3 regions of the Geobacillus sp. C56-T2 genome follow, and region 1 is predicted to be linked to each of the others. Evidence: predicted binding sites of a transcription regulator. Region 1 holds the regulator's gene; each other region holds the start of a gene.
What was found. Region 1 encodes CtsR, which represses protease genes until heat stress. Its sites were predicted from a motif close to ATGGTCAATAAAGGTCAAACA; they were not measured.
Positions count from the first base shown of each region.

Region 1 (5,151 bases):
TCCCGATATTGTTATGGCCAAGGCGAATGGCTTCTTCTTGCGCCAGCGCCAGCACCTTTTGTGCCCGTTCCGTAAATCTGCCAAACATCATCGTTCATCACCCTCCATCTTTCTTCTTTCTTCCATTTTTAGACGTTCTCGAATCAGCGCTGCACGACGGACGTCACGTTCTTCCGGGCGGAGCGCCCCACCGGCGTACTGTTGCAAAAATCCTGGCTGCGTCAAAATCATCAGCTCATTTAAAATGTTGCGCGAGATGTTTTGGATATATCCTAAATCAATGCCAAGACGCACATCGGACAAACATTGCGCCGCCTCTTTTGATTCGATGACGCGGCAGTTGGCCAATATGCCGTATGAACGGAACACTTTATCTTCTAATTGTATGCCCAAAGTTTTGACTAATGCCTGGCGCGCCGCTCGTTCTTGGGCGATCAGCTGCTGGACGATCGTATGCAAATCAGCGACAATATCTTCCTCCGATTTGCCGAGTGTGATCTGGTTGGAAATTTGGAAAATGTTCCCCAACGCCTCGCTCCCTTCGCCGTATGTCCCGCGAACGACAAGACCGAGTTGATTGATCGCCGGAACAATGCGGCTCATTTGCTGCGTCAAGACAAGCGCCGGAAGATGCATCATTACCGAAGCCCGCAACCCCGTCCCCACATTGGTGGGACAGCTTGTCAAATAGCCAAGCCGTTCATCGAAGGCGTAGTTGACATGTCCTTCAATCCAATCGTCCAATTCGCTCGCCGCTTCCAGCGCCTCAGCAAGCTGCAGACCGGGGAACAGGCATTGGATGCGAATATGATCCTCTTCGTTAATCATGATGCTGATTTCTTCGTTCTCCGAGAGCAGGCAGGCGCCAAACGGCGAATCTTCCGCCAAATGGGGACTGATCAAATGTTTTTCCACCAAAACCCTCTTTTCAATTGGCTGAAGCTCCGACATTTTCAACAGCTCGAAACGCCCCGCCTCCCTATAAGAGCGGTGCGCAAACGCCCGCTCGAACAGCGAGACGATTTGTCTTGCCTCCTCGCTGCTGAACAGCGTCGGAAAACGAAAATCAACGATATTGCGCGCCAGCCGGATGCGGCTGCTTAAGACGATATCCGAATCCGGTCCCTCTTGACTCATCCACGAACTGACCGCAGTATTGAAAAATTTCTCAAACGACATGCCGTTACATATCCCCCTCTCCGCGCTGGCGAAGTTCATTTTCCAACGAGCGGATTTGGTCACGCACCTCTGCCGCTCGCTCAAATTCCTCGCGGGCGATCAATTCCTGAAGCTTTTGTTTCAGAGCGGCAAGCTGCTTGCGCAAATGAAGCACGCCCCCTTTTCGCTTCGGAATTTTCCCTGAATGGGCCGTATTGCCGCTATGAAGCCTTTTCAAGATCGGCGGCAAGTAACGGGCAAATGTTCGATAACAATCCGCACAGCCGAATCGCCCAATTTGTGTAAACTGATGATAGGTCATCTGGCATGTCTGGCACTGCAGCAAATCCGGGTTTGGAAACGCGTTCGCCGTCATCTCCTTCACCGGGGCCTCGAAGTTGAGTAAACCCGCCAACAAGTTGTTGAGTGGAAAATCGTCATGGCCATATAACATAAACATATGGCCGTGCTCCCTAGCGCATTGCTCGCAAAGATGAAACTCCGTTTTTTCTCCGTTGACGATTTTCGTAAAATGCATCGTAGCCGGCCGTTGCTTGCATTCTTGGCAAACCAAAGACTTCCCCTCCCCCTATTTATATTTCAGCGACGTCAACATCGCCTTCAGCATGCGCGCTCGCAGTTCATCCCGTTCAGGCAGGTCAATGTATAAAACGGAGCGATCCATGACACTTAACATCATTTTTGCCTCGCGCTCCGAAATCACGTTTTCATCAACGAGACGTTTCACCATATTCTCAGCATTCGACTGGCTGATGCGAGAACCAATGAGCTCAAGCAGCTGATCAATGAGCTGCGCCTCACTTTTTGTCTTTACCTTCATAATCCGAATATACCCGCCGCCGCCGCGTTTGCTTTCAACAATATATCCTCTTTCCAAGGTAAACCTTGTGTTGATGACATAATTGATTTGTGACGGAACGCATTGAAACTTACTAGCGATTTCACTTCGCTTAATTTCTACAATATCTTGATCACTCATATTGAGAACTTGCTTTAAATATTGCTCAATAATGTCGGAAATGTTTGGCACTCTACCTCCCACCTTCCTTACAACCGAACTGCTCAGACGATCAAATCCATCCGTTGACTTTGACTATATTTGACCTTACTTTTACTATATAATGTATGGCGAAAAAATGCAAGCGTTACTGAAAAACAGCGGGCATCTATAGAATATCCTCTTTTTCCAATGGCAAAACGTCAAAAAAAACAGATAAACAAAAAGCACGCCTTTTCTCCGAAAAGAAAAGGCGTGCTAAAAGATCTACTGCCTAGCAGCGACCTACTCTTGCAGGGGCGCTGGCCCCAACTACCATCGGCGCTGGAGGGCTTAACTTCCGTGTTCGGGATGGGAACGGGTGTTTCCCCTCCGCTATCACCACTAGGCAAGCGATTCCGTTTTTCATCAATCATTATACCAGAAAATTAATTCCTGTCAAGAAGGAACTCATTCCTTCAAAACTAGATAACCGTCGGAAGAAGCCGCGTGTCGTACTGTCTAGCTCCGGCCGCCATCGGCTCGCGACGCTTCGGTCCTGCTGTGGTGGCATAGCCTCCTCGCAGGCCCTCCAGCGCGTTTCGCCGATAAGCGGGCGGCCTCCGCTTTTCGCACTGTCTAGCTCCGGCTCGCCGCCGCTCGGGGTCAAATCACCTTCTCCTTCGGGGTGCAAGCACCCCTGCGGGCGAAGAACATTTGCCCGTCGCGGCGAACCGCTCGCCTGCGCTTTTCTAGGTTAAGCCCTCGATCGATTAGTATCCGTCAGCTTCACGTGTCGCCACGCTTCCACCTCGGACCTATCAACCTCGTCATCTTCGAGGGATCTTACTCGCCTAACGCGATGGGAAATCTCATCTTGAGGGGGGCTTCACGCTTAGATGCTTTCAGCGCTTATCCCGTCCGCACATAGCTACCCAGCGGTGCCCCTGGCGGGACAACTGGTACACCAGCGGTGCGTCCATCCCGGTCCTCTCGTACTAAGGACAGCTCCTCGCAAATTTCCTACGCCCGCGACGGATAGGGACCGAACTGTCTCACGACGTTCTGAACCCAGCTCGCGTACCGCTTTAATGGGCGAACAGCCCAACCCTTGGGACCGACTACAGCCCCAGGATGCGATGAGCCGACATCGAGGTGCCAAACCTCCCCGTCGATGTGGACTCTTGGGGGAGATCAGCCTGTTATCCCCGGGGTAGCTTTTATCCGTTGAGCGATGGCCCTTCCATGCGGAACCACCGGATCACTAAGCCCGACTTTCGTCCCTGCTCGACCTGTCCGTCTCGCAGTCAAGCTCCCTTGTGCCTTTGCACTCTCCGAATGATTTCCAACCATTCTGAGGGAACCTTTGGGCGCCTCCGTTACCTTTTGGGAGGCGACCGCCCCAGTCAAACTGCCCACCTGACACTGTCTCCCACCCCGCTAAGGGGTGCGGGTTAGAATTTCAATACCGCCAGGGTGGTATCCCACCGGCGCCTCCACCGAAACTGGCGCTCCGGCTTCTTAGGCTCCCACCTATCCTGTACAAGCGATACCAAAATTCCATATCAGGCTGCAGTAAAGCTCCACGGGGTCTTTCCGTCCTGTCGCGGGAAACCTGCATCTTCACAGGTAGTATAATTTCACCGGGTCTCTCGTTGAGACAGCGCCCAAGTCGTTACACCTTTCGTGCGGGTCGGAACTTACCCGACAAGGAATTTCGCTACCTTAGGACCGTTATAGTTACGGCCGCCGTTTACTGGGGCTTCGGTTCGCACCTTCGCTTCCGCTAAGCGCTCCCCTTAACCTTCCAGCACCGGGCAGGTGTCAGCCCCTATACGTCGCCTTTCGGCTTCGCAGAGACCTGTGTTTTTGATAAACAGTCGCTTGGGCCTTTTCACTGCGGCTCTTCCAGGCTCTTCACCCGAAAGAGCACCCCTTCTCCCGAAGTTACGGGGTCATTTTGCCGAGTTCCTTAACGAGAGTTCTCCCGCGCGCCTTAGGATTCTCTCCTCGCCTACCTGTGTCGGTTTGCGGTACGGGCACCTCTTCCCTCGCTAGAGGCTTTTCTTGGCAGTGTGAAATCGGGGACTTCCGGATCAATCCGTCGCCATCACAGCTTGGCCTTCCGGCCAGCGGATTTGCCTACTGGCCAGCCTCACTGCTTGGACAGGCTCTTCCAGCCGCCTGCTCGCCCTATCCTCCTGCGTCCCCCCATCGCTCAAACGGGAAGGAGGTGGTACAGGAATCTCGACCTGTTGCCCATCACCTACGCCTTTCGGCCTCGGCTTAGGTCCCGACTAACCCTGAGCGGACGAACCTTCCTCAGGAACCCTTAGGCTTTCGGCGCAGAGGATTCTCACCTCTGTTTTCGCTACTCATACCGGCATTCTCACTTCTAAGCGCTCCACCAGTCCTTCCGGTCTGGCTTCTCTGCCCTTAGAACGCTCCCCTACCGATGACCAACGGTCATCCCGCAGCTTCGGCGGCACGTTTAGCCCCGGTACATTTTCGGCGCAGAGTCACTCGACCAGTGAGCTATTACGCACTCTTTAAATGGTGGCTGCTTCTAAGCCAACATCCTGGTTGTCTTCGCAACTCCACATCCTTTTCCACTGAACGTGCACTTGGGGGCCTTAGCTGGCGATCTGGGCTGTTTCCCTCTCGACCACGGATCTTATCACTCGCAGTCTGACTCCCGGGCATAAGTCGTTGGCATTCGGAGTTTGACTGGGTTCGGTAACCCGATGAGGGCCCCTAGCCCAATCAGTGCTCTACCTCCAAGACTCTTACACCCGAGGCTAGCCCTAAAGCTATTTCGGGGAGAACCAGCTATCTCCAAGTTCGATTGGCATTTCACCCCTACCCACACCTCATCCCCGCACTTTTCAACGTGCGTGGGTTCGGGCCTCCAGCCGGTGTTACCCGGCCTTCACCCTGGACATGGGTAGATCACCTGGTTTCGGGTCGACGACGACGTACTCCTGCGCCCTGTTCAG
Region 1 is NZ_VJWB01000001.1:92,640-97,790, reverse strand. It holds gene clpC (ATP-dependent protease ATP-binding subunit ClpC) at 1-91, opposite strand, end outside; gene mcsB (protein-arginine kinase McsB) at 88-1,179, opposite strand; gene mcsA (protein-arginine kinase activator protein McsA) at 1,184-1,732, opposite strand; gene GC56T2_RS00510 (CtsR family transcriptional regulator) at 1,748-2,209, opposite strand; rRNA gene rrf (5S ribosomal RNA) at 2,449-2,565, opposite strand; rRNA gene GC56T2_RS00500 (23S ribosomal RNA) at 2,909-5,151, opposite strand, start outside.

Region 2 (5,151 bases), 690 kb from region 1:
AGCGTCGCCGGATTTAAAGAGATTGAATATGAAGTAATGCGCGACCAATCGAATACGTGCATCACGGTTTGCAATATGGAAAACGTTGATCCCGTCGGCATCCACACCGGCGATTCGATCGTCGTCGCGCCGTCGCAGACGCTGACGGATGAGGAATACCAAATGCTTCGTTCTTCAGCGGTGAAAATCATTTCGGCCTTAGGGATCATCGGCGGCTGCAACATTCAATTCGCCCTTGATCCGAACAGCAAGCAATACTACTTAATCGAAGTCAACCCGCGCGTCAGCCGTTCGTCAGCGCTCGCCTCGAAAGCGACCGGCTATCCGATCGCCCGCATCGCCGCCAAGCTGGCTGTCGGCTATACGCTGGCCGAACTCGTCAATCCGGTGACGAAAACGACGTATGCCAGCTTCGAGCCAGCCTTGGATTATGTCGTCGTCAAGTTTCCGCGCTTGCCGTTTGACAAGTTTCCGCACGCCGACCGCAAGCTCGGCACGCAGATGAAGGCGACCGGAGAAGTGATGGCGATCGACCGCAACATGGAGCGAGCGTTCCAAAAAGCGGTGCAGTCGCTTGAAGGCAAAAACAACGGGCTGTTTTGGCCGGAACTTGCGGCGAAAACGAACGATGAGCTGAAACAACTGCTTGTTGACAAAGACGACCGCCGCTTTTTCGCTATCTTAGAATTGCTCCGCCGCGGGATGACGGTCGAAGACATTCACGCATGGACGAAAATCGACCGCTTTTTCCTTCGCTCGTTTGAGCGGCTCGTGGCGCTCGAAAAACAGGCGGCAGCTGTGTCAATCGATACGATTGATGAAGCGACCTTCCGCTTTTTGAAAGAAAAAGGATGCAGCGATGCCTTTTTGGCCGAAACGTGGGGCGTGACCGAGCTTGACGTGCGCCGCAAGCGGAAAGAGCTTGGCATCGTGCCGTCGTACAAAATGGTTGACACGTGTGCGGCCGAGTTCCATTCGGAAACGGATTACTACTACTCGACGTATTTCGGCGAAGACGAGCGGAAGAAAGCGAGCGGCAAGGAGAAAGTGCTGATCATCGGCGCCGGACCGATTCGCATCGGCCAAGGGATCGAGTTTGATTACAGCTCTGTTCACAGTGTGTTCGCGTTGCAACAAGAAGGGTATGAGACGGTGATGATCAACAACAATCCGGAAACGGTGTCGACCGATTTTGCCGTCGCTGACCGCCTGTACTTTGAGCCCTTGACTTTAGAGAGCGTCCTCGATGTCATTGAAGCCGAACAAATCAAGCATATCATTGTTCAATTCGGCGGCCAGACGGCGATCAATTTGGTCAAAGGACTCGAGGAAGCCGGTGTGCCGCTGCTTGGCGTCACCTACGAGATCATTGACCAGCTGGAAGATCGCGACCGTTTTTACCAGTTGCTTGAGGAGCTTGACATTCCGCACGTCCCCGGCTTGATGGCGAACAACGCCGAAGAGCTCGCTGCCAAAGCGGCTGAGATCGGCTATCCGGTGCTGCTCCGCCCGTCGTATGTGATCGGCGGCCGCGGCATGTTCATCGTCCGGAACGAGATCCAGCTTGCCGCGTTGATCGAACAAGGTGAGTTGACGTATCCGATTTTGATCGATGCGTATTTGGACGGGAAAGAGGCGGAGGCAGACATCGTGACAGACGGAACGGACCTGTTGCTGCCGACGATCATCGAACATGTCGAAAAAGCCGGCGTCCACTCCGGCGACAGCTACGCTTGGCTGCCGGCGCAGACGCTCACAGACGAAGAAAAAGCGAAAATCATCGACTATGCGAGCCGAATTGCCAACAAACTCGGCTTCAAAGGAATCATGAACATTCAATATGTCATTGCCGATTTCCATGTGTATGTTCTTGAAGTCAATCCGCGCGCGAGCCGGACGGTGCCGATCGTCAGCAAAACGACCGGCGTGCCGCTGGCGCAAATTGCGACAAAATTATTGCTTGGGAAATCGCTTGTCGACATGGTCGATGAAAACATGCGTAAATTGGCGGTCATGCCGTACGTTGTGTTGAAGTACCCGGTATTTTCCACGTACAAACTGCCGGGCGTTGACCCGACTGTTGGGCCGGAAATGAAATCGACCGGTGAAGGCATCAGCATCGCCGCGACGAAGGAAGAAGCGGCGTACAAGGCGTTTTACGCCTACTTGCAAAAGAAAGCGAACGCCAATGAAATGTACGTCATCGGCGGCATCGATGAGGCGCTGGCGGCGGAAATCGAAGCGAAACAGCTGGTGATGGTGTCCGAGCTCCCGTTTGCTGAGTGGGTGAAACGCGATGCGGCGCTGGCAGTGATCGACTTGGGCAAAGAGGAAGGCGAGGCGCCGAAACGAATGGCTGCGTTGTCCCGACAATTGCTCGTCTTCACAGAGCCCGAGACGTTGAAGCTCTTCTTGCAGGCGCTCGCTGTCGATCAGCTCGATGTGCAGCCGATCCACAGCTGGCTGGAAAAGAAAAAACAGGCAGAACAGGCGGTGATTTTATGAATGCAGTCATGTCACTGAAAGGAAGAGATGTGTTAACGCTGCTTGATTTTTCCACAGACGAAATTTTCGATTTGTTGGCGCTCGCCGCCGACTTAAAGGCGAAACAAAAAGCAGGGATTCCGTATACGCCGCTTGTCGGCAAAACGATGGCGATGATTTTTGAAAAGCCGTCAACGCGCACGCGCGTGTCGTTTGAAGTCGGCATGATCCAGCTCGGCGGCCAAGCGCTCTACTTGAACGGCAACGACCTGCAGCTCGGCCGCGGCGAAACGATCGCCGATACGGCGCGCGTCTTATCGCAATACGTCGATGTCATGATGATCCGGACGTTTGCCCACGAAAAGGTCGAAGAATTGGCGGAATACGCGTCGGTTCCGGTCATCAACGGCTTGACCGATGACGACCATCCGTGCCAAGCGCTGGCGGATTTGCTGACGATTTATGAAGTGAAAAAAACGTTCCAAGGCGTCAAGCTCGCCTATGTCGGCGACGGCAACAACGTCGCCAACGCGCTCCTAGCAGCCGCGGCGAAAGTGGGCATGGATGTGGCCATCGCCTGTCCGCCCGGCTATGAACCGAAAGCCGCCTATGTGGAGGCGGCGCGCCAAATAGGGGAAAAAACGGGCGCCGCTGTCACGGTGACCCACGACCCGCTTGAGGCCGTGGCGGGGGCTGATGCGATTTATACCGATGTCTGGACGAGCATGGGCCAAGAGAGCGAAAGCGCCGAGCGGCTTCGCGTGTTTCAGCCGTACCAAGTGAATGAAGAGCTCGTCAAAGCGGCCAAACCCGATTACCTCTTTTTGCATTGCCTGCCGGCCCACCGCGGCGAGGAAGTGACCGCCGGCGTTATAGACGGACCGAACTCGTTCGTCTTTGAGCAGGCCGGCAACCGGCTTCATGCCCAAAAAGCGATTTTAGTGTCGATCCTATAGAAAAAGGAATTCCCGCTTCGGGAGTTCCTTTTTCGCTCTTCCTAAGGAAAAAGGATTTCCGGAGGGGAACCCTTTTTCCTTGTCAAAGGCTTGGCGCTCCGTGTGCGGCTTCCCCATCAATTTCCTTCTTATGAACAGCGGCGAAACCGGGAAAGCTAACAAATGCAATCGAAGCAAGGGGGATGAAACAAATGGGTCAACCGCGCCATTTTAAACCGGGAGACAAAGCGCCGAACAACGGCATTTACATTGAGATCGGCGAAACGGGAGACAATGTGAAACATCCAAAAAAGCTGAAACTGAAAGCCGGTGACACGTTTCCGGAAACGTCGAACCATAACCGGCATTGGACTTATTTGCGCAAGCCGTAAGGCCGATGAAACGAAAAAGCCATTCCCAGCGCGGAGTGGCTTTTGGTTTGCTTACCGGGCGGTGGATCCGCTATAATCATTTATGGTCAAAAAAGGTCAAATGGAGGGAACGGCATGGATGCAAGCCGTTTGACGGAAAAACTGCAAGAGGCGTTCGTGGCGGCGCAATCGCTCGCCAAAGAACGGCATCATCAACAGCTCGATGTCGAGCACTTGCTGTTGGCGCTCTTTGACCAAGAAGGCGGCCTGGCGCCGCGGTTGTTGGCGCTTTCGGGCGCTGACAAGGAAAAGGCCGCTGACTGGCTGCGCCACCAGCTTCGGCAAAAACCGGAAGTGCATGGAGCGGCAGAAGGACAGCTGTACATCGCAACGGCGTTGGCGCGGCTGCTTGAGGAAGCCGAAGCGGAAGCAAAACGAATGCAAGACGAGTACATATCGGTTGAACATGTGCTGCTCGCGTTGCCTCGCGGCGCCGAGCCGGTCGCCCGGCAGCTGGCGCCGTTTGGGGTGACTCGTGAAGCGCTGTTGGCCGCATTGACAAAAGTAAGGGGGAATCAACGCGTGACAAGTCCGAATCCAGAGGCGACGTACGAGGCATTGACCAAATACGGACGCGATTTAGTGGCGGAAGCCAAAGCAGGGAAAATCGACCCGGTCATCGGCCGCGACAGTGAAATTCGCCGTGTCATCCGCATTTTGTCGCGCAAAACGAAAAACAATCCGGTGTTGATCGGCGAGCCGGGCGTCGGGAAAACGGCCATTGTGGAAGGGCTCGCCCAGCGCATCGTGCGCAAAGACGTCCCGGAAGGCTTGAAAGACAAAACGATTTTCGCGCTTGATATGAGCGCGCTCGTTGCTGGAGCGAAGTTTCGCGGTGAATTTGAAGAGCGGCTGAAAGCGGTGCTCAATGAAATCAAAAAAAGCGACGGCCGCATCATTTTATTTATTGACGAGCTGCATACGATCGTCGGCGCCGGCCGGGCCGAGGGGGCGATGGACGCCGGCAATATGTTAAAGCCGATGCTCGCCCGCGGCGAGCTGCGCTGCATCGGAGCGACGACGCTTGATGAGTACCGGCAATACATCGAAAAAGACCCGGCGCTCGAGCGCCGCTTCCAACAAGTATTGGTCCAAGAGCCGAGCGTCGAAGACACGATTTCGATTTTGCGCGGGTTGAAAGAGCGGTACGAAGTGCACCATGGCGTGAAAATTCACGATCGCGCGCTCGTCGCGGCTGCGGTGTTGTCCGACCGTTACATTTCTGACCGCTTTTTGCCTGACAAAGCGATTGATTTGGTCGATGAAGCGTGCGCGACGATCCGCACGGAAATGGATTCGAT
Region 2 is NZ_VJWB01000001.1:782,564-787,714, forward strand. It holds gene GC56T2_RS04040 (carbamoyl-phosphate synthase (glutamine-hydrolyzing) large subunit) at 1-2,505, shown strand, start outside; gene argF (ornithine carbamoyltransferase) at 2,502-3,440, shown strand; gene GC56T2_RS04050 (YjzC family protein) at 3,632-3,811, shown strand; gene clpB (ATP-dependent chaperone ClpB) at 3,926-5,151, shown strand, end outside.
Region 2: a site for CtsR is predicted at 3,894-3,914, ahead of clpB (ATP-dependent chaperone ClpB). Genes of this name have one in related genera too.

Region 3 (5,151 bases), 2.9 Mb from region 1:
CGTCTTCGCCAAGCCCGCCGCGCGCCGGCACGAACAGCACGTCATGCAGCTTCGCATCCGGCGTCATCATCTCCGCGACCGCCGCCATCGTCGTTCCGCCAGCCACGGCGACAATATCTCCGGGCCGGAGCTGTTCTTTCATGCAGGCGACGCACGCTCTTCCCATTTCTTTTTTTACCCAAGGGGACCGATCGCTATCCCCCGCCACCACGACGACACGGGCAATATTCAGCCGCTGCTGCAGCGCCATCTCCAGCTCTTTGAGCCCGAGCGCTTCCCGCATAAAATCATTGAGCGTTTGCAGGAGCTCGCGGCCTTCCTCCGTCAACCGCATCCCAGACACATCGGCCGAAAGCAAGTTTTGCCCTTTCAAAAACTCCGTTTCCGACCGGAGCACCCGCTCGCTCATGCCGAGGCTCGCGGCCAGCGCCCGCCGCCCGATCGGCGCCATAAGGGAAATCGAATGCAGAATCTCGTACCGTTTTTGCATAATTTCAAGCAAATCAGGCAATAACTTTTTTTGCGCCTCTAATAACGATCGCATCGGCTCGTTCTCCTTGGTTTGACACAGGGACGTTATATGTCCCGGTGTGACATATTATGTCCCACCACTTCATAAAAAATTCCTCCCGCGCCATGTCCATTATAACAGGAGGCGGCGGGGCGTTCAACTGTTTTGCGCCGCCCGCAACCGCTTTCTCACCGTTTCTTTTTCAATCATTCCATAGGCGATTGTCTCGCCGCTGAGTTCCACGACGGGAATCATCAGCTGGTATTTTTCAAGCAGCGCATCATCTTGATAAATATCGACTTCTTCGATTGTAAAGGCCATGTCCGCCTGCAGCTCCATCAACACCGCTTTGGCTTTTTCACAAAGCGGGCAGTTGGTTTTCGTATACAAACGAATGTGCATGAGCTTCTTCCCTTCTTCCATCTTATGCATGATTTACAAGTTCGTGTATTGTTTCCGCTTCGCCGAGGATGGAATGCGCAGCTGCTCGCGGTACTTCGCCACCGTTCGCCGCGAGATGGCGATGCCGTGCCGGCCATGAAGCAAATCGGCGAGCTGCTGGTCGGAAAGCGGCGCTTGCGGGTCTTCGGCGGCAATCAGCTCTTGGATGATCGCTTTCACTTGGGTCGACGAAGCGGCCTCATCTGTCGCCTCGGCGGTAGCCGCGCTCGAAAAAAAGCGGCGCAGCTCGATCGTGCCGAACGGCGTTTGCGCATATTTATGGCGTACCGCGCGGCTCACCGTCGATTCATGCACCCCCAGCTCCTCGGCCACCTCGCGCATTGTCATCGGTTTGAGCGCGGACAGCCCAAATTCCAAGCACGGGCGCTGCCGTTCCACGATGACCGCCATCAGCTGAAGCAGCGTCTGCTTGCGCTGTTCCAGACTTTTCGCGAGCCACGCAAACTGCCGGTATTTTTCTTTGATAAACTGTTCGGCCTGCCGGTCGCCGGAGGCGGCAATGCGCTGCTCGTACTCCCGGTTCCACCCGAGCTCCGGATGGACGTCATCATTGTAGGCGACCACCCAGTCACCATCCGCCCCCTTGGCGACGATCACATCCGGCACCACCAAAGGCGGTTTGTCGCTCGAATAGTGAATGCCCGGCCGCGGCTCGAGCGAGCGAATGAGCTCAAAGACGCGCTGCAGTTCGCCAAGACCGACGCCAAGCTGCTTGGCCAGCATTTTCCACGACTTTTCCGCAAAGGGGACAAAATGGTAGCGGACGATCGTTTCCGCCAGCTCGTCGCGCTCCGGAAGGCGTTCGAGCTGCAAACGAAGGCACTCGGCCAAATCACGCGCCCCGACTCCCGGTGGGTCGAGCGACTGAACGAGGCGCAGTCCCCGCTCCATCTCTTGTTCTGACGCAGAAAATTGCGCCGCCAGCTCAACGAGCGGGACACGCAAATAGCCGTCCTCATCAAGCGAAGCGATGAGACAACGAACGATGCGCTCATCCCGATCGGCCAGCTTGAGCGAAGGCAGCTGTGAAAGCAAATGGCCGACGAGCGTCTCCTGCCGGGCCCCGATGTTCTCCAGCCACTGCTTTTGGTCCCGTTCCGTCCGATGGGCCCGCTGCCGCCCCCGGCTGCGGCGAATTTCCAAAAACGGGTTTTCCAGCGACCGCTCATATAAAAACGCTTCCAAATCCACCGCGGAATACTGAAGCAGTTCAATCGCCTGCACAAGTTCCTTTGTCAGCGCCAACTGCAGCCGCTGCTCCTGCCTTAACTCCGCCCTCATCGTCACGCCCCCTTTTCTTTTATTGTACACGACGGGAAGGGGAGGAGGTAGGAGAAATTTTTGACGGTCCTTCCGCGCAGTACACACGTTGAAAAAAACTCTCATCAAAAGTTGTACTTGCCTTCGGATTCTATCGTTTTTTTCGGGATTCCCAAAAAATGAAAAACGACCGCAAACGCGGTCGTATCAAGGGATTTGGGAATCTCAATCCGAACTTGTCGGATAATTGGAACGCCCTCGGCAGGATTCGAACCCACGCTAAGAGAACCGGAATCTCTCGTGCTATCCACTACACTACGAGGGCATGTTGTCGAATTTGTTTTTCCGTTCCGTTGCATGTTCCATTATAGCATGATTCGTAAAAAATGCAAGAGGAAAAATGAAATAAACAAAAAGGAATCATTGGAAACGCGTGCTAGCCCCTTGTTTGTTGCGCGGCTCGATCCTCTGGCACGAAGGCGCGCCATCGCGCATGGCACATGCGGCGATTAAAAAAAGAAAAAAGCGGTTATGATGAAAAGAGGGATGACGACCGCTGTTCGCGAATATGTATGGTGAAGGAGAAGGCGTTTTGTTTGACCTTCATTGACCATTCATGTATGATGAAAACGTACATATCGATTGGTTGACTAGGAAAAGGAGGCGTTTGGCATGTATTTAATCCCTACCGTTATTGAGCAGACCAACCGCGGGGAGCGGGCGTATGACATTTACTCGCGGCTGTTGAAAGACCGCATTATTTTCCTCGGCAGCCCGATCGACGATCAAGTGGCCAACTCGATCGTCTCGCAGCTGTTGTTTTTGGCGGCGGAAGACCCGGACAAAGACATTTCCTTGTACATCAATAGCCCGGGCGGCTCGATCACAGCCGGCTTAGCCATTTACGACACGATGCAGTTCATCAAGCCGGATGTGTCGACGATTTGCATCGGCATGGCCGCTTCCATGGGGGCGTTTTTGCTGGCCGCTGGCGCAAAAGGGAAACGATTCGCTCTGCCGAACAGCGAAGTCATGATTCACCAGCCGCTCGGCGGCGCTCAAGGGCAGGCGACGGAAATCGAGATCGCGGCGAAGCGCATTTTGTTCCTGCGCGACAAATTGAACCGCATCTTATCGGAAAACACCGGCCAGCCGCTCGAAGTAATCGAGCGCGATACCGACCGCGACAACTTCATGACGGCGCAAAAAGCGCAGGAATACGGCATTATCGACCGCGTGTTGACGCGCGCTGATGAAAAATAATGCCGGTTCCGCATCAAAAGGGTGTCCCGCAATGTGTTGGGACACCCTTTCGTCTTGTCAGCGCTTCCCTTGATCGGGCGAGGCCGGCCAACGAGCCGGAGCGCGGCGCCTCTTTTACTTCTCTTTTTGCACATAAGCCGCCAATTTTTCGACCGCCTCTTGCTCATCCGGGCCGTCGGCAATGAGCGTAATGACCGCGCCATGGCCGACCGCTAGGCTCATCAGCCCCATGATGCTTTTCGCGTTGACCCGTTTTCCGTCCTTCTCTAAAAACACGTCGGCGGAAAAACGGTTCGCTTCTTGGACGAACAGCGCTGCCGGGCGCGCCTGCAGCCCGGTTTTTAATTTCACTTCGACTTGTTTCTCGACCATTCTCCATCTCCCCTTCACAGCGATTTATGGAAATCGATCGGCTTCCCCGCCCGCAGCCGCTCCGCGATTTCATCGATTTTGCGCAGCCGGTGGTTGATGCCGGATTTGCTGATTTTTCCGCCCGTCACCATCTCGCCAAGCTCCTTCAAGGTCACGTCTTGATGTTCGATGCGCAGTTTGGCGATTTCCCGCAGCTTTTCCGGCAGTGAATCGAGCCCGATCGTCTCATCGATGTACCGGATGTTTTCAACTTGCCGGAGCGCAGCGCCGATCGTTTTGTTTAAGTTGGCCGTTTCGCAGTTGACGAGCCGGTTGACCGAGTTGCGCATGTCGCGGACGATGCGGATGTCTTCAAAGCGGAGCAGCGCCTGATGGGCGCCGATGATGTTGAGAAACTCGGCAATTTTCTCCGCCTCTTTTAAATACGTAATAAACCCCTTTTTTCGTTCCAACGTTTTGGCGTTTAAGAAAAAGTATCTGTTCATTAATTCACATAGAGAGTGATTATGCTCTTCGTATAAGGAAAAAATCTCCAAATGATACGACGACGTCTCGGGATTGTTCACTGAACCGCCGGCCAAAAACGCTCCGCGCAAATAGGAACGTTTGCAGCATTTCTTCTTGACGAGCTCTGGGGAAATATCACGGATGAGCGAAAAGCCGCTGTCGATGATGTGGAGCTCGCGAAGCAAAGAGGCTGCACCGTCAGTGATGCGGACGATATACACGTTGTTTTTTTTCAGCCGCATTTTTTTGCGCACCAACAATTCAACGGCGGCCTCATACCCTTTTTTTAGCAACGTATAAATACGCCGGGCGATCGCCGCGTTTTCGGTCTGAACGTCAACGGTCATCCGCCCGCCGGAAAACGACAAAGAACCGTTCATGCGCAGCAAAGCCGACAGCTCCGCCCGCAAGCAGCAAGGCTTCAACTCTAAATGGGTCAGTTCTTTTTTCGTTTCGGATGCGAAAGACACGGTACTCCACCTCCATTCGTTCCCCGCATCGGCCGGTTGGAGGTGCCATCTTCGGCGCGTCCATTGGAAGCAGCGCCTGACAGGCGGTGAACTTCTTCCCCCGCAACCTAATGGCGGGGAAGAAGCCCGAGAAGAAGGGCGGCGACTTTCGCCGTATTATGGCGGATCACTCCATCTTCATACGCAACGATGTCCTCGCGGATGACTTGCAATGAAAGCCCGCTGCTGTCGTCGCGCACCGGCTCAGCCCGCTCCGCTTCGTAGCGGCGGCGGATCGCTTCGGGAATCGCCCCGTTATTGACGATC
Region 3 is NZ_VJWB01000001.1:3,029,822-3,034,972, forward strand. It holds gene GC56T2_RS15115 (sugar-binding transcriptional regulator) at 1-544, opposite strand, end outside; gene GC56T2_RS15120 (glutaredoxin family protein) at 668-913, opposite strand; gene rpoN (RNA polymerase factor sigma-54) at 947-2,254, opposite strand; tRNA gene GC56T2_RS15130 (tRNA-Arg) at 2,487-2,558, opposite strand; gene clpP (ATP-dependent Clp endopeptidase proteolytic subunit ClpP) at 2,906-3,496, shown strand; gene GC56T2_RS15140 (HPr family phosphocarrier protein) at 3,611-3,868, opposite strand; gene whiA (DNA-binding protein WhiA) at 3,883-4,845, opposite strand; gene GC56T2_RS15150 (gluconeogenesis factor YvcK family protein) at 4,953-5,151, opposite strand, start outside.
Region 3: a site for CtsR is predicted at 2,827-2,847, ahead of clpP (ATP-dependent Clp endopeptidase proteolytic subunit ClpP). Genes of this name have one in related genera too.